2 regions of the Akkermansia sp. UNK.MGS-1 genome follow, and region 2 is predicted to be linked to the other one. Evidence: riboswitches for the same ligand, from Rfam matches in the RefSeq annotation. Region 2 holds a riboswitch; the other holds the start of a gene.
What was found. Region 2 has a riboswitch for cobalamin ahead of WW58_RS00195 (ribonucleoside triphosphate reductase). Riboswitches for the same ligand answer to the same signal wherever they lie in the genome.
Positions count from the first base shown of each region.

Region 1 (9,108 bases), on a different contig from region 2:
CGCAGGGGGAGCCGTCTTCCCGGAACATGACGGGGGGGCTGGATTCTTGATGGCTGGTGACGCCATGGTGGATTTCATAACCTGCGGCGGGAACGGGCAGCGGCGTGCTTGCCCGGCGCACGTTGATCAGGGTTTTGGCTGAAGAGAAGGTGGTGGAAAGTTCCAGCAGCCCCAGTCCTGGCGTGCGCTCCTCCGGGGATTCCATGTGCAGCGGGTCCAGAATGTCCGTCCCCAGCATTTGCAGCCCTCCGCAGACGCCCAGAAGCCACTTTCCCTTTTCGGCATGACGGCGGATGGGTTCTTCCAGCCCGGCGGAACGGAGAGAAGCCAGGTCCGCAGCCACGCTTTTAGTGCCGGGCAGAATGACCAGGTCCGGATTTCCCCATTCCTCCCGTGTCCGCACCTGGCGGAGCCGGACGTCCGGCTCCGCCGCCAGAGGGGCGAAGTCCGTGAAGTTGGAGACGTGGGCGGGCATGACTACGGCCACATCCAGGCAATCCGCATGTTTCCCGTGCTCCCCGTGGCCAGGGGGCAGCGTGGCGCGGTCTTCTTCCGGAATGTTGATGTCCCGCATCATCGGGATGACGCCCAGCACAGGCTTGCCCGTACGGTTCCGCATGTAGCTGTGCGCCGGGGCCAGCAGATCCGGATCTCCTCGAAATTTGTTGACCACGAACCCCGCCAGCAGTTCTTTTTCCCACGGGGCGAATGTCATCCACGTTCCCAGAAAGGAGGCGTACACTCCGCCACGGTCAATGTCCCCGGCGAGCAGGACTCTGGCACGCGCGTAGCGGGCCATGTTCATGTTGACCACGTCTGCTGATTTCAGATTGATTTCTCCGGGGCTTCCGGCCCCTTCCAGGCAGAGGAGTTCATATTCGTCCGCCAGGGAATCGTATGCTTTGCATACGTCCGGCCAGAAGCGCCTTTTAGCCGTGAAGTATTCCCGCGCGTCCATGCGGCCTACGGGGCGCCCCATCACGATCACCTGGGAGCCGGTATTGGAATGGGGCTTGAGAAGAATGGGGTTCATTCTGGCATCCGGATCAATGCGGCAGGCCTGGGCCTGCACCAGCTGGGCGCGGCCCATTTCCTCTCCCAGCGCAGTTACGCCGGAGTTGAGAGCCATGTTCTGCGCCTTGAACGGCGCCACGTGATAGCCGTCCTGAAGGAAAATGCGGCACAGGGCTGCCGTGAGAACGCTTTTTCCTGCATCGGAGCAGGTGCCCTGAATCATCAGGGCCGGTTTGGGAGCCTTACGGATAATGGAGGGGCCGTTTCCCGCCAGTTCGGCGCGCAGAGCTTCCGCCAGCAGGGCGTGTTCCTCCGGCGTGCGGACGCCGGAGCGCAACCAGCCGCTCGTTTCCAGCCCCGGATAATTGGAACAGTCGCGCAGTGCGATGCCGTATTTTTTCAGGAGCCGGGCTGCCAGGCCATGAGGCGCCCCCGCCAGGCGGAAGAGAAGGAAGTTGGCCTCGGACGGGAGTACGGCGGAGCCCGGCAGGGAGGAGAGCCTGCGGAACAGGTCGTCCCGGCGTTCCCGGTTCCGGGTGCGTTCCCTGTCTGCCCAGGAGGAGGGCTGTGCCAGCACGGCCTTCACCGCTGCCGCCGCAAAGGCATTCACGTTCCAGGCGGGCAGGGATTGCCGCAGCCGCTCCGCGAGCGGAGCGGCACAGATGGAAAAACCGCACCGGACGCCGGCCATGCCGTAAAATTTGGTCAGGGAGCGCAGAACCACCAGGTTGGGAAGGAGGGCCGCTTCACGGAGCAGTGATTCCGCTCCTTGTACGTAATCCATGAAAGATTCGTCAATGATCCAGAGGACTTCGGGGCGGCTCTGGACAACCCTGTGCAGGGCCGCTGCGTCCAGCAGGCCGCCGGACGGATTGCTGGGATTTGCCAGAAAAACAGCGCTTCCGTCTGCGGCCTGTTCCTCCAGACGGCAAAGAGACGGGAGGAAGGAATTTCGTTCCTCCGTCCGGATGGAAAGAACATCCGTGCCGTGGCGCAGGCAGGCCAGCCTGTATTCGGAAAAAGCGGGTTCCGGAATGACGGCCTGTTTAAGGTTTAATGCGCGCGGAAGAGCGTGAATGAGTTCATTGGCCCCGTTTCCAAATACGAAGCAGCCGGAAGGAAGCCCGTAATGAACCGCCGCCAGTTCCCGTAGATCCGCCGCATCCGGAGAAGGGTAGGGTACTGCGTTTTCCATGGCCTTCCACAATGCTGAAACGATGAACTCCGGCATACCTTCCGGCCTCAGGTTGACGCTGAAGTCCAAAATATCCCGTTCCGGGCGGCAGGCCTCCTCCGCCAGGGATTTTAAATCTCCGCCATGTGAAAAAACGTTCATGCCACAGTAATTGGAACCGGCGTACCGAAGGGCTGCCCGCGCCGGAGAAAAAAAGGAAGCGCCTTGCAAGTTCGGAATTCCACGTAGCCGGAAGCTTCGCCGGAGACGGGAAATCTTCCCTGTTGCGGGAACGTGGGAACAAGGAGCGTCATGAGCGCATCATGTCCTGTATGCGCCGGGAGTGACAAGACAAAAATGGAAAGCCCCGTGAGGAAAAGAGGGATGGAGAACAATACGCTGAAAAGGGAAAACGACTGCAATTCATCTGGATGTTCAAAGAAAAATTTTTTTGTCTTGTCATACCGGTCTCTTTGGTATTTCATCCGTCCCATGAACCCTTATGGGAAGGGTTACAGACCTCAGGGACGCCCGTAGCCGGGCAGGAAATAAATGGGGAATACCGGTGTGAGTCCGGAGCGGTACCGCCACTGTAAGCGAGCCTGCCTCGCAAGCCAGAAAACCAGCCTGTGAGGTTGTCCAACTGTTCGGCGAGTTACCGAACGTAAGGCACTACAACCATGCTTTATACGAAGAAAGCCCTTCAAATGGGCGCAATTGCTGTTGGCCTTGCCGCATTCGCAGGCCAGTCCTCTCTTGCCGAGTCCGCTAAAAAGGAAGACTCCAAGCCCTCCGTCAGGACGGAAACCATGCAGGTTATGCCGGAACTGACTATGGCATCCCACTTTGTGGGCGTGCCGTACAACCGGTCTGGAGTGTCCGTTTCCATCATCAATCCGGAAGAATTCCAGAAGGCGGGCATTGAAACCCTGACGGGAGCCCTTTCCCAGACGCCCGGCGTTTTCACGCTGGACGGAGGCGGCACCTGGCAGCGCGGTTCCGTGAGCAACACCGTCATCCGCGGGATGAACAAGGATACCTACACTCTGACCATGGTTGACGGCATGCGCATCAGTGATGCCAACATGTCCGGCAACAAGCTGCTGGGCATCACCAATCTCTTTACGGTGGGCAATGTGGAAGTGGTGAAAGGAGCGCAGGGCGCCGTTTTTGGTTCCGGCGCCATTGGAGGCGTTGTCGCGATGGATACTCCGGAGGGGGAAGGCGATCCCGTAACCAGGATTTTTGCGGAGGCCGGTTCTTTCGGCTCTTTCAACAGCTATGTCACTTCCTCCGGCAAGATCAAGAAGCTTTCCTATTTTGTAGGCGTTGGGTTTGAAACTACGGAAAACGATCCGTCAATCTATCCGGCCATTTATGACAACAGGACAGGCATGAACGATTTCCGCCAGTGGCAGGAAGCCGTGCGCCTGGGCTATGATATCAATGACAAGGTGAAGGTGAGCTTTACCTATCGCCGCCTGGATTCCTACTTTGAATATCCCACGCCGTATGTGGATTATAACCAGTGGCCTTCCGTTCCGGATCCCCATCTGTACAATACGGAAGACAAGAACCGCAGCAACCTGGTGACAGGACGTGTGGATGCGGAAATTTCCAAGCTGTGGTCCACCAGCTTCATGGTGGGGCATTACAACATGGACTATTCCTGCCATACTCCCGGATTTGATTTCCAGCCCAATGTGATGCGCAACCGCCGTTTTCAGGCGGAGTGGCGTAATGCGCTGACGTGGAACAAGGAATGGAAAACCATCGCCGGCATGGCCTGGGACCGTTCCGACTACATGAGCGAAAACAATTACGTTGCCAAGGATGAATGGCAGAGCACGCTTGCCTTCTTTGCGGAGCAAATGTGGTCACCCACGGACAGCTTTGACGCCAGCGTGGCCCTGCGCCTGGAACATGATTCCGTCTGGAACAATCATTTTACGTGGCGTTATTCCAATTCCTGGAAAGTGACGGGCAAGGATTCCCCCACCCGTATTTTCGGTTCCGTGGGTTCCGGTTTCCGCGCGCCCACCTATTTTGAGCAGTATGCGGCCAATTATGGTTATGTTGGCAACCCTGATCTGGATGTGTCCAAGTCCCTGGGCGGCGATCTGGGGGTGGAACAGCGTCTGGCGGACGGCCATTATGCTTCCGTGACGGGCTTCTGGACCCGTATCGACGATGAAATCGGCACCATGAGCGTAGGCACCTGGCCGAACTCCTATACCACTTACACCAATTATTCCCACTGCACTTCCTACGGCGTGGAAGTGGCGTTCAAGGGACAGTTCAAGGACGCGTGGAACAGCGGCTATTATGCCAATTACACCTTCACGATGCCCAAGCGCGATTCCATCGGCAAATACGAAACCATTCAGATGGCCAATACCGCCCGCCACACCATCAACGCAGAGGTTTATACCTCCCCGGTTGAAAAGCTGACGGTCGGCTTCGGCGTAACGGCCGCCATGGGACGCACGGATTACAATTATGCCCGTCTGGACAATTTCTTTACGGCGCGCCTGTTTGCCCGTTACCAGGCAACGGACAATGTGTCCCTCCATGTGCGTCTGGAAAACCTGTTTGACCAGAAGTTCATCATGACGAATGATTATAACTTCGGCCCGCGTGAAGCCCGTGGATTCGGAATCTTCGGCGGTGTGACGGTCGAATTCTAAGTTCCTTTCAATATTAATTGTTGATTGCTCCCCCATCTTCCGTCTTGCGGACTGTTTCAGGCGAAGTGAACGGTTCCGCGCGGAAGATGGGTTTTCTGTTTTCCGTAGTTTCCGGAATCGGTTAACATGTGGCGGCCATCTGAGTTGTGTTGCGCTGGATATCCATACTGGGGGCATTGGCCCTTTCCGTCTTTCTGGGAGGTGTCTTTTACTTTTCCCAGCGTGAGAAGAATGTTTGGCATGAATTTTCCGGCCGGATGGACGGCAGGGGGATGCCTGCCGTATTTGACGGTTTTGTGGAACGCTGGAACAGGGCCGTGGAACGGGAGCTGCGCCGTGAATTGGCTGAAGGGGAGAGGAAGGAAAAACTTCTGGTCGTTTCCCGCGGGGAAGGGGACGGCCGGCGTTTGGCGGAACAGGCTCGTTCCGTGGAACGCATCAGGAAAAGGCTGTTATTGAAAGACCATATCCGCCTTCTTCCTCTGGAAGACGTTCCGGACGGATTGGAATGGCAAACCGGAATGGAAGAGCCGGATGTGGGTGATCCGCGCGCCGTCAAGGGTGGAAGAGTCCGGTTGTGGATCAATACTCCGTTTCCCGGAACTTTGCGTGCTTTCGGGCCGGGAAGTGAAAATTTTTTCAATTACTCCGCCATTGACAACGTGTGGCTTCCCCTCGTGGGGCTTCATCCGGAAACCTTCCGTCCCATTCCGGGCCTGGCGGACCGCTGGGCCTTGTCCGCAGACGGAAAAACTGTTTTTTATCATCTGGATCCGGAAGCGGCCTATTCGGACGGACGCATCGTGAAAGCGCAGGATTTTCTGCTGAACATTTGCCTCCGTACGTCCGGTTTTGCCCGGGATCCGTTCTGGACAACCCTGTTCCGTTCCATGTATGATCAGATTACGGTATACGGGGATTCCATCATTGCCCTGACGCTGCCGTCCCGCGGGCCGCTGCTGCCTTACATGGCCTGTGCGGATTTTCATCCGGCCCATCCCGGTTTTTACCATGATTTCAACGCTCTGTTTCTGGAACGCTACCAGTGGAAAGTCCCTCCAAATACGGGTGGCTACATGGTTGTTCCCGCTAAAATCCGGATAGGAGAAAGCATTACCCTGGCCCGCGTGAAAAATTGGTGGGCGAAGGACAGGAAGTATTACCGCCATTCCTGCAATGCGGACCAGGTGGAACATGTGTTTGTGAACATGGAAAACAAGGCGGTTGAAATGTTCCGCCGCGGGGAACTGGACATCATGAACGTTCGCAAGCCGGAGGTGTGGGAAACGGGTCTGGAACTGCCGGAAGTGCACCGGGGCTATATAGATAAATACAGTCTGGAAGCCAATTACGCCTGTCCCCCGTACGGACTGTATCTGAATTGCTCGGACAAACTGTTGAAAAATCCGGATATCCGCCGCGGGCTGGCGCATTCCGTGAACATGGGCCTGGTGATTGATACTTTGTTCCGCGGGAATATGAGAAGGCTCGGTTCCTACATGGAGGGGTACGGAGACCTGACTCTTCCGCTGAAAGCTCCGGAATACAGCAAGAAAAAAGCCATGGAATATTTTGCCCGCGCCGGCTACCGGGAAATGGGGACTGACGGCGTGCTGAAAAATGAACGGGGAGAACGGCTGGTGGTGGAACTGACGTTTGCGGATTCATCCGTCCTGATGACCAACGTCTGTTCCATTCTCCGGCAGGAGGCCCTGAAGTGCGGGGTGGACCTGCGTCTGGATTCTCTTACCTACAGTGTCTGTTCCCGTAAGGTTTTTGAAAAACGGTATCAGGCGGCTCTGTGGGCGTGGCCGCTGCAGACGCCGTTCCCACGGCTGTATGAAACATTTTCTTCCGAACTGGCGTATGATGCCCGCGGAAATCCCGTAGGCAATACGAATAATATTATGGCTGTGTCGGACGCTGAACTGGATGCCGCCCTGGATGCGGAACGCAATGCCCCGGATACCGGTTCCCTGAAGCTGACTCTTCACCGTGCCCAGCAGCGTCTTTATGAACTTTGCGTCTGGATTCCCGGCTGGAGGGAACCATACACGCATGTCGCCTGCTGGCGCTGGATACGCTGGCCGGAATCTCCCACCCGGTTCTGTTCCCCCAGAATTTACAATCCGCTGGAATCGCACCTGTACTGGGTGGATGAAGAAATGAAGAAGGAAACGCTGGAGGCTCGGAGCCGTGGCGTACCGTTTGAAGAAAAGCATCAAATAATATATCTTGAAAGACAGGATGGTGCCGTTCCGTAATAAAACCGGGTCACCGTCTCCTTTTTAAATTGAAAGGAGGTGATTTTTCATCATAATCTCCTTCGCATTTACCGTAATTAATTATTAATTCCATAATCATGAAATTATCCTTTTTCTCCGTTCTGCTTCTGGCAGGGCATCTTTGCGTGGCTGCTCCCATGCCTCTGCCGGAATCCAATGACGGAGCCAGGCATGTCTTCTCTACTAATCAGGAAAATTTTTTGATGGACGGAAAGCCCATCAAAATCATTTCCGGGGAAATGCATTATCCTCGCGTGCCGCGCCAACACTGGAAGGACAGGTTCCAGCGCATAAAGGCCATGGGCATGAATACCGTCTGCACTTATCTGTTCTGGAACGTGCACGAACCGGAACCCGGCAAATGGGACTTCTCCGGCAATCTGGATTTTGTGGAATTCATCAAGGAAGCGCAGAAGGCCGGCCTGTGGGTCATTGTGCGTCCCGGGCCCTATGTGTGCGCGGAATGGGAATTCGGCGGATTTCCCGGCTGGCTGCTGAAGGATGAAGATTTGAAAGTCCGTTCCCAGGATCCCCGCTTCCTGGAACCGGCCATGGCTTATCTTAAAAAAGTCTGTTCCATGTTGGAACCTCTGCAGATTACCAAGGGAGGCCCCATCATCATGGCCCAGGTGGAAAATGAATATGGTTCCTATGGTTCTGACAAGGATTACGTGAAAAAGCATCTGGACGTTATCCGGAAGGAACTTCCGGGAGTTGTTCCCTTCACGTCGGACGGCCCGAACGACTGGATGATCAAGAACGGCACGCTTCCGGGCGTTGTTCCCGCCATGAATTTCGGCGGCGGAGCCAAGGGCGCCTTTGCGAATCTGGAGAAGCACAAGGGTAAAACGCCCCGCATCAACGGCGAATTCTGGGTGGGCTGGTTTGACCACTGGGGCAAGCCCAAGAATGGCGGCAGTACGGAAGGTTTCAACCGAGACCTGAAGTGGATGCTGGAAAATAACGTCTCCCCCAACCTCTTCATGGTGCATGGGGGGACCTCCTTCGGCTTCATGAACGGGGCGAACTGGGAAGGCGCCTATACGCCGGATGTAACCAATTACGACTACGGCGCCCCCATTTCCGAAAACGGAACCCTGACGGACCGCTACCGCACCTTCCGCCAGACTATTCAGGATTATTACGGTGATACGTACAAGCTTCCCGAACCTCCCGCCCAGCCGGAAATGATGGAGCTGCCCCCCATCACGTTTACGGAAACGGCCGGCATGTTTTCCCGTCTTCCTCAGCCCTCCATCCGCAAGGAGCCCGTCCACATGGAAGCCCTGGGGCAAAGCCTGGGTTTCATCCTGTACCGGACAAAGGTGCAAGGACCGGTGAAAGGAGAACTGAAGATGAACAACATGCAGGACCGCGCCATCGTTTACGTGGATGGCAAGAGGCAGGGGGCGGCGGATCGCCGTTACAAGCAGGATTCCTGTGATGTGGTGATTCCTTCCGGACTTCATACGGTGGACATTTTTGTGGAAAACATGGGCCGCATCAACTTCGGCGGCCAGATACAGGGCGAGCGCAAGGGCATCCGAGGGCCCATCACGCTGGACGGCAAAAAGCTGGAAAACTTCCTTATCTACAACTTCCCGTGCAAGGGAGTGGAGCTTCTTCCCTTCTCCGGCAAGAAGCCGGCGGGCGACCAGCCCGTGTTCCACCGCGGGTATTTCAACGTTTCCAATCCCAAGGATACCTACCTGGATATGCGGGACGGCTGGAAGAAAGGCGTTGTGTGGGTGAATGGACGCAATCTGGGCCGCTTCTGGTTTATCGGCTCCCAGCAGGCTCTTTATTGCCCCGGAGAATACCTGAAGCCTGGGAAAAATGAAATCGTGGTGCTGGACGTGGACGGAGGTTTCGGCACGGTGAAGGGTGTGAAGGAAGCCATTTATGAAGTCAACAGGGACCCTGCCATGGCGGATGTCTTCCGCGTAGG
Region 1 covers NZ_LBCB01000008.1:165,730-174,837, reverse strand. Annotated here, with positions in the region: gene WW58_RS04395 (cobyric acid synthase) at 1-2,350, opposite strand, end outside; cobalamin riboswitch at 2,697-2,833, shown strand; gene WW58_RS04385 (TonB-dependent receptor plug domain-containing protein) at 2,869-4,875, shown strand; gene WW58_RS04380 (extracellular solute-binding protein) at 5,022-7,139, shown strand; gene WW58_RS04375 (beta-galactosidase) at 7,238-9,108, shown strand, end outside.
Region 1: it holds a riboswitch for cobalamin, as region 2 does, so the genes downstream of both, WW58_RS04385 (TonB-dependent receptor plug domain-containing protein) here and WW58_RS00195 (ribonucleoside triphosphate reductase) in region 2, are expected to answer to the same signal.

Region 2 (9,108 bases):
CGCTTCGCCCAAGCAGGAATTCTCCAGAATCCAGAAATCACGGATCGTCCCGGGACGGAAATTGCTCTGGAACAAAAGGGTATCCGTCGTTCCGTCACCATCCGTATCCGCCAGCTGATGCGGAATAACACGTCCGTGACGGACGTCAAAAACGCGAAGGCCGGCGGCATCACCGGAACCTCCGGACGGCCATGGAACCGACACGGTTTCAGCAGGGCGGAACCTGCCCAGGGGATTCGTAACGGTCACGGTCTTTTTCCGCGGATGATCCCGGCCAATGACATATTTACGCAACTCACTCCCGGCCATCAGGTAGGCCCCTGCGCCGTACACCTCCGTATCTTTCCCGGAATAATGGCCCGGCTTGTCCGCAATAGGCTGCACCCAGCCCAGCGCGCCCTCCTTGCTGACCGCATCACAGGCGGCCTTCCAGGCTTTACGGATGGAGGGAAGGTATTCATCCGCATCCAGATATCCCTGGTTCACTCCCCACAGCATCCCGTACATGATAAAGAGGGTGCCGCTCATCTCTTTCAAGGGAGGTTCGTCCGGATCCAGCAGGCTCGCATGCCAGGAACCGTCGGGCGACTGGCATTTTTTCAGGGCTGCCGCCAGACGTTTAAGCAAGTCTTCATAAAAGGGGCGGGAAGGCCAGTCCGCAGGCATGTCCTGCAAAATAAGAGGCAATCCGGCAATCACCCAGCCGTTGCCCCGGCTCCAGAACATCTTTTTCCCATTTGCCGCCGGAACGGTAAAATAGCGGGAATCCCGGAAAAACAGGCCCTCCTCCCGGTCAAAAAGATAGTCGCAGGTAAGCTTGTATTCCCTATCCATAAACTCCAGATAACGGCGGTCTCCGGTATAGGCCGCCAGTTTTACGAACACGGGAGGAGACATAAACAGGGCGTCCGACCAGCTCCAGCGGTCCTGGCAGCCCGGAGTCAGGAATTGGAGGGAAGCGGAGGAAGGCCGGTTCATCACCTTGTCCAGCACGGCGCGAATCTTTTCAGCTGCGGCGGGATTGCCGTCTTCCATCGCCATCTCCATCCAGGCATGCCCCACGGCATGGTCGTCCGCATGATAATGCCGGTTCAGGGTCTTCCATTCCTGCTCTTCTCCCGCTTTTCTCAGCAACGGCAGCCCCGGCCCTTCCGGAACGGACAGGCCATATTGCACCAGGCCGGAATAAAAGGCACCGTAAGTCCAATGCAGCGGCGAACGTTTTTTGGGATGCTTCGCCTGCCATTCCGCCACCAGCTGAAGATTGTCCCGGATGGTCTTTTCATTCCAGTCTGCGGAAGCCCCGGAAACGGAAGTTCCTGCGGAAAGCATGGAAAGGACCGGCAACAGAAAGTATTTCTTCCATCCATTTTTTGAAAAGGCAAAGAAACGCATGTCATATCATACGGGAAAAGAAGGCTGGAATTTTCTTGTAACAAGAATTTTTCTTTTTCCGCGCTCCTCCAGACCGGGAAAGGAACGCAAGGGCATATATGGTGCCATGACGGAAAAGAAAGCTGTGTTATCAATCATTTTTCTACCGTCATATACCATATATAGCATATGAATAATTATTTAACACATTATTTATACATTTTTCTTGCGGGAGGTCTCTTTCTGTGATTCATTGCGTTCCAGCGCAGGTAACGGAAGACGGTGAAAATCCGTCGCGGACGCGCCGCTGTAACCGGTAGACGATGGACCGGACACTGGCTGCCCAGGCAGCCGGGAAGTCCCCATCACATGTCGCACCGGAAGCCAGAAGACGACCTGATGCTGCCGTATTCCCATCCCGCGGACAGGATGAACATACGCACAGGTCTTCGGCATGCCCTCCCTTTCCGGGAATGCACACATGCGGTCGGCCCCTGCCTATGGTCTTTCCAGGCTTTTGCCCAGGCTCGCGGATGAGCGGTCACCACCCTTTCCAAGCGAGAAACCCACCATGGCAACAAGCATCATCAAACGTTCCGGGAAAAAGGAACAATACCAGGGCTATAAGATTGAAGAGGCCATTAGAAAAGCCTTCCACAGTTCCGGGACCGCCTACAACCGTTCCATCTATGAAGAGGTGGAAGCCAAGCTGAGCCATCAGGACAGCGCGCATGTGGAAGAGATTCAGGACATGATTGAACGCGCCCTGTTCCGCTCCGGATATTTTGACACGGCCAAGGCCTTCATCACCTACCGTTTCCTGCACAAGATGCAGCGCGAACAGCTTGGCGGCCTTTATTCCGGCAATACCTACGTGGACTGCAAGCAGACGGTAGAGGAATATATCGGCCAGAGCGACTGGCGCATTGCCGCCAACTCCAATACCACGTATTCCAATGCGGGGCTCATCAACAACACGGCGGGCAAGGTAATCGCCAACTATTGGCTGGACCAGGTTTACTCCGCACGGGAAGGAGCCGCGCACCGGGAAGGGGATTACCACATCCATGACCTGGATTGCCTGACCGGATACTGCGCCGGATGGAGCCTACGCAACCTGCTCAATGAAGGATTCAACGGCGTGCGCAGCCGCGTGAACAGCAGGCCGCCCCGCCACTTCCGGGAAGCCCTGGGCCAAATGGCGAACTTTCTGGGCATTCTGCAAAGCGAATGGGCCGGCGCCCAGGCCTTCAGCTCCTTTGACACCTTCTTGGCTCCCTACGTTTTCAAAGACCAGACGGACTTCCCCCGCATCAAGAAAGACATCCGCAGTTTCGTCTACAACCTGAACGTACCCTCACGCTGGGGACAGTCTCCCTTTACCAATGTCACAATCGACTGGACTGTGCCGCGCGACCTGCGGGATCAGGCCCCCTTCAGCGGAGGGGAACACCTCTTTGAAGGAATAGAAGACGCGAACCTGCTCGCCCTGGCTAGGGAACGCGGAGCCAACAAGCTGACGGAGCTGACCTACAAGCATTTCCAGAAGGAAATGAACCTGATCAACAAGGCCTTTTACGAAGTTCTTACGGAAGGGGACAGCACCGGACAGCCCTTTACCTTCCCCATCCCCACCGTCAACATCACGGAAGATTTTGACTGGGAAGGGGAAAACGTGCCTCTCCTGTTTGAAAACGCCGCCAAAATCGGTTCCTCTTACTTCCAGAACTTCATCGGCAGCCAGTACACCGTCAATGAACACGGGGAACGCGTGCCTGACGAACGGGCCTACAAGCCGGATGCCGTGCGTTCCATGTGCTGCCGTCTCCAGCTGGACCTGCGGGAACTGCTCAAACGCGGCGGCGGCCTTTTCGGCTCCGCGGAAATGACCGGCTCCATCGGCGTAGTGACCATCAACCTGGCCCGGCTGGGCTACCTGTTCAAGCAAAACCGGGAGGCCCTGTTCGCCAGGCTGGGAGAACTGCTGGATCTGGCCAAATCCTGCCTGGAAAAGAAAAGGGCCTTCGTTCAGGAAATGTACGACCGCGGCCTGTACCCCTACACCAAACGCTACCTGCCCACCTTCCGCAACCATTTCTCCACCATTGGCGTCAACGGGATGAACGAGCTGCTGCGCAATTTCTCCAACGACACAATGGACATCACCTCTGAAGAAGGCAGGGCCTTTGCTGAAGAGATTTTGGAATTCATCCGCTTGCGAATGCAGGAATACCAGGAGGAAACCGGCAATCTGTACAACCTGGAAGCCACGCCCGCGGAAGGCACCACGCACCGTTTCGCCCGCGAAGACCAGAAACGCTATCCTGACATCATCCAGGCCGGCCCTGTGGGGCAGCGTTATTACACGAACAGCTCCCAGCTTCCCGTGGACCACACGAGCGACCTGTTCCGGGCGCTCCAGCTTCAGGACGAACTTCAATGCTGCTACACGGGAGGAACCGTCTTCCACATGTACATGAACGAAGCCATCAGCTCCCCGGAAGCGTGCCGGGACATTGTCCGCAAAGTGCTGACCCGCTTCCGCATGCCGTACCTCACCGTCACCCCGCTCTTCTCCGTCTGCGAAAAGCACGGCTATCTGCGCGGGGAACATGAATACTGCCCCTTCTGCGATGAGGAGCTGCTCCACATCCACAGGCATGAATGAAAATCGTTTTTCCTATAGACGCCCGACTTCAAAACCCAACCATTAATACGACAATGACCAAACAGGAAATATTAAGCAAGTACGCACAGGACCGGACCCGCTGCACCGTTTACACGCGCGTCATGGGCTATCACCGCCCTGTGGAAACTTTCAACGCCGGTAAACAGGGCGAGTTCCATGACCGCGTCCACTTCGTGGAACCGGGCCGCCCCTGTTCCTGCTCCGTCCAAACGGAACAGCCGCGATAATTCTCCCAACAACATATGCGAAGTCGATGGGAACGGGTCGGGGCATAGCAGACATCACGCCGCTCACCTTGCTGGATTTTCCAAATAAGGTGGCCTGCATCTTCTGGCTGAGAGGCTGTAATTTGTTTTGTCAGTACTGTTACAACGTCTCCCTGGTCAGGGGCACGGATTCTCCCGCCGGAGACCGGACGGACTATCTTGATTTTCTCAGAGATCGGGTGGGATTTCTGGACGGGGTGGTCCTGTCCGGCGGCGAGTGCACGCTGTGTCCCGACCTTATCCCTATCTGCCGCAATATACGGCAGCTTGGTTTCGCAGTCAAAATAGACACCAACGGCACCCGGCCCGGCGTAGTGAAAACGCTGGTGGAGGAAGGGCTTTGCGACTACATTGCACTAGATTACAAAGCGCCGGAAAAATTGTTCGGCTCCATTACCGGGCGTCCGGACTTATTTCCCTTCTTTACTCAAACACTGGATTATCTGATCAACAAAAATTTCCCGTTTGAGGTTCGGACGACAATCCACTCCGACCTTCTCGGCGAAAAGGAAATCAACCAGATCAGCGGGGATTTGACGTCGCGCGGCTATAGAGGGACCTACTACCTTCAAAATTTTTTTAATACAGAGGAAACACTCGGCCAAATCAGCGCTCCCGAACGGATGATTGACTTATCCCTGCTGAACACACACATCCCCATAGGGTTGCGCAATTTTCCCATCACAGAGAAAGCTCCAGGCTCCAACTCCGGAAAACAGCAGCCGTCCCCTCTGACATAATTTTTTTAAATAAAAGTTTCTATTTGTAAAATCGGGAAGTACCCTTCCGCCCGCCAACCATATTACCAGTTATTATTCATGAGTGAAACCCAAAACAAGCTGCTCAAGGCAGCTATCAGCCTGGCCGCCGCAGGAGTCGTCTTCTTCCTGCCTTTCGCTTCATGGGGAATCCAATTAAGCCCTATTGAAATCCGCGTCATCGCCATGTTCGTCATGGCGGCGCTCTTCTGGATTTTGGAACCCATCCCTATCTGGACCACCTCCGTGATGGTCATTACCCTGTCCCTGCTGTGCGTCTCCAACGGCTCTCTCTCATTCTTGATGCCGGAGCGCTATGACAAGGCGGCGGTATCCTCCATTCTGGATGACGCCATAGGCAAAGGGATCAATCCGGAGATAGTCGGCAAATTGAAGGAAAATGTCGAAAACCGGTTAAATAAGAAAACCAAGCTGGACGCGGAAGAAGTGAGGATGACCCTGGGGTTCCAGCTCATGGACGCTTATGAAAAAATAGATCTGAACGCACAGGAACTGTCCCGTGAAGGAAAAACGGAAGAAGCCGCCGGGCAGGAATCCATAGCCGCCCAGCTCAAGACCGCGGCCGGGCGCCTGTACAGCAAGGAAATAACCTCGCGCATCCAGGGGCTGCAATTTGTCAACACCATGCAGCAAAAATCCACGATGGCCACCTTCGCGGATCCCATCATCATGCTTTTCCTGGGCGGCTTTTTCCTGGCTGCGGCCGCAACCAAATACAGGCTGGACATGAACCTGGCCAAAGTACTTTTAAAACCCTTCGGCACCAATCCCAAATTCGTACTTCTGGGGCTGATGTCCGTAACGGCCCTTTTCTCCATGTTTATGAGCAATACGGCTACGGCCGCCATGATGCTCGCCATCCTGACGCCGGTGCTGGCCCTGTTCACTCCGGAAGACAAAGGCCGCGCCGCCTTTGCCCTGGCCATCCCCATCGCCGCCAACCTCGGCGGTATCGGAACGCCTATCGGCACGCCCCCCAACGCAATCGCGCTGAAGGCATTGCAGGGTATGGGGCTGGACGTCTCCTTCGGCAAATGGCTCATGTTCGGCATTCCTTTCGTCATCGTCATGATTCTGATTGCATGGCTTCTCCTGCTGTGGCTGTTCCCCATCTCTCAAAAGAAACTGGAACTGCAGGTGGGCGGTAAATTCCTGAGAACCCCCAAGGCCATTATCGTTTACGTCACCTTTGCCGTTACCGTCCTACTGTGGGTAACGGGTAAGGGCGTGCACGGGCTGGACTCCAATACCATCGCCATGATTCCCATCGCCGTCTTTGCCATTACGGAAACCATCACCAGGGAAGACTTGAAGAAAATGGGCTGGGACGTGCTCTGGCTGGTAGCCGGCGGCTTTGCCCTGGGGCTGGCCCTGCAAGACACCGGACTGGCAAAAAACCTGATTGGCTCCATTCCCTTTGCCGAATGGTCCCCCTTCCCGCTCATGGTGGGGACGGGAATCATCTGCCTGTTCATGGCTACCTTCATGAGCCATACGGCTACAGCCTCCCTGCTCATTCCAATTATCGCGGTCGTCGGCGTCAACATGGGTGACAATCTGGCTCCCATGGGGGGCGTTACCGCCCTGCTGGTATCCGTGGCTTTCGCCTCCTCTCTGGGCATGAGCCTTCCCATCAGCACCCCCCCTAACGCCCTGGCTTATGCCACCGGCCTGGTCAGCTCCAGGGGGATGGCCATTTCCGGCGTCATTCTGGGTATCCTGGGCATGATTTTGACCTATGTCATGATGATGATTCTTGCCCAATGCCATGCTTTTTAAGTAAGGTAATGTTCCATGCCGGGACATGTTGCCCCGGCATGGCCAACATCAACGGGAAAAGCGCCATATGATCATTGAACAGGAAGAATTCCAGAAAAAATTAAAACGCATCAATCTGGCGTATTTTTCCGATCCGGACCGCATTATCACCATCAGCAAGGGAAACGCCGTCGTCCGCCAGGGGGAACAGAATAAAAGGCTTTACCTGATTTTATCCGGCAGCGTGGTTTCCTCCCGCCATGTCGTTAAAGAAGACCCGGAAACAGCTTCCACTTCCCACAAAATCTACAAGGCGTTCCGGGCCGGCCCCGGAGACTATTTGGGAGTGCAAAGTTTCTTTTCCGGATGGTTCCGCAGCTCCTCCGATCTCATTGCGGAAACTGATTTGGAACTGGCCTATATCGACACCACCACCCCCGCCGTGGATGTGGAACGCTACGGCACGCTCCTGGAGCAGTTTGTTCCCGCCATTGTCCATGAACTGGCGGCACGCAATACCCGCGTCTTTGACCGCACTGCGGAAAAGGAAGAAGCGCTGCGGATGCTCCACCGTTCTGAAATGGCCGCCACCCTGGGGCAATTATCCGCCGGAATAGCCCATGAGCTCAACAATTCCCTGGGAGTCCTGTCCCGTAAAACAGACTTTGTTTTGGAAACCCTGGACAACATGTTCCGCCAGGAAAACGCCTTCCGGTATACCCTGTACAACAAAGGATTGGAAGGGACTTCCTCCGCATCCACTTCCGAACAGCGCAGGCTGGCGCGCCAGTTTGAAAAAAATTACGGGCTTTCCCAGGACGTGGCCAAGGCCCTGGCCCTGATTCCGGACATACAGAATCAGCCGGAGCTGCTGGACAAACCATTCCTCAGCCAGCTGGAACAAAACCTCCCTTATTGGGAATTGGGTCACGACCTGCATGACATGAAACTGGCTGTCAGGCACGCTACAGCCATTGTCCGTTCCGTTCGCCTGCTGGGGGGAGGCAACACCAGACGGGAAGAAGGAGTAAACGTGGCGGATTCCCTTACGGAAGCTGTTGCTCTGGTCAAGTCCAGTCTGCGCGGCGTTGATTTTGAAATGGTCCTGCCTCCCAGGGACTCCGTGCCCGGCATCTTCGCGGATATGACGGAGCTCGTTCAAATTTGGATCAACCTGCTTCAGAACGCCTGCGACGCGCTGAAAATAGAAAATACCCCCAACCCTGCCATCCACGTAGAATGCCGGGTGGAAAAAATCAGCAGCAAGGACCAGACATCCCATACCACCCGCGAAATTCTGGTCTCCGTCACAGATAACGGCCCCGGCGTTCCAAAGGACCTGCATGAAAAAATTTTCCGTCCCAACTTCACTACCAAAAAGAAGGGGCTTTCCTTCGGCCTGGGGCTGGGGCTCACCATCGTCCGGCGCATTGTGGACAGCTACGGCGGCCGCATCCGCCTGGAGAGCGTGCCGGGCCATACCGTTTTTACGATAATCATACCAACCATCAACAATCATGGAAAAAATTAACATCATTTGCGTGGACGACCAGCCGGAAGTCCTTGACAGCGTTTTGCGCGACCTTCGTCCGCTGAATTCCTGCTTCCGCCTGGAAGGGGTGGAATCCGCATCCGAATGCCGCGAACTGTTGGAAGAATTCGACCAGGACGGAGAACTGACGGGACTGGTTATCTCCGACCACGTCATGCCGGGAGGTTCAGGAGTAGAGTTGCTTGGAGGCATCGCCAAAGACGACCGTTTCGCCGGGACGCGCAAAATCCTGCTGACCGGGCAGGCCACCCATGCGGACACTATCCAGGCCGTCAATGACGCACACATTGACAACTATCTGGAAAAGCCCTGGGATCCCGCCGTTCTCCTTACGACCGCCCGCAAACTGCTGACCAGGTTCATTATGGAAAAGGGCATCGACCATACGCCTTATATGTCCTGCCTGGATCAGGCCACTCTGCTGGATTACCTGCGGAGAAACTGACGCGCCGGAAGAAATATGCCGCGCCCTCCGCTTTCTCAACGCACGCATTCTCATCCGTGACGGGCATTCCCCTGCTCTGCGCCAAGGAAGGGAACAAAACCGCTAACCGTCTTTATGTTTGATATCCTGCTCCAACACAACACCCTGGTTCTCTTCGGAATCATCTTTTTCGGCATCGCTCTCGGCAGCATTAAAATATACGGACTGAACCTGGGCCTTTCCGGCGTTCTTTTCGTGGCGCTGGC
Region 2 covers NZ_LBCB01000001.1:37,342-46,449, reverse strand. Annotated here, with positions in the region: gene WW58_RS12615 (glycoside hydrolase family 88 protein) at 1-1,332, opposite strand, end outside; cobalamin riboswitch at 1,591-1,788, shown strand; gene WW58_RS00195 (ribonucleoside triphosphate reductase) at 1,946-4,042, shown strand; gene nrdD (anaerobic ribonucleoside-triphosphate reductase) at 4,096-4,290, shown strand; gene WW58_RS00185 (anaerobic ribonucleoside-triphosphate reductase activating protein) at 4,317-5,069, shown strand; gene WW58_RS00180 (SLC13 family permease) at 5,148-6,887, shown strand; gene WW58_RS00175 (ATP-binding protein) at 6,955-8,397, shown strand; gene WW58_RS00170 (response regulator) at 8,384-8,863, shown strand; gene WW58_RS00165 (aspartate:alanine exchanger family transporter) at 8,978-9,108, shown strand, end outside.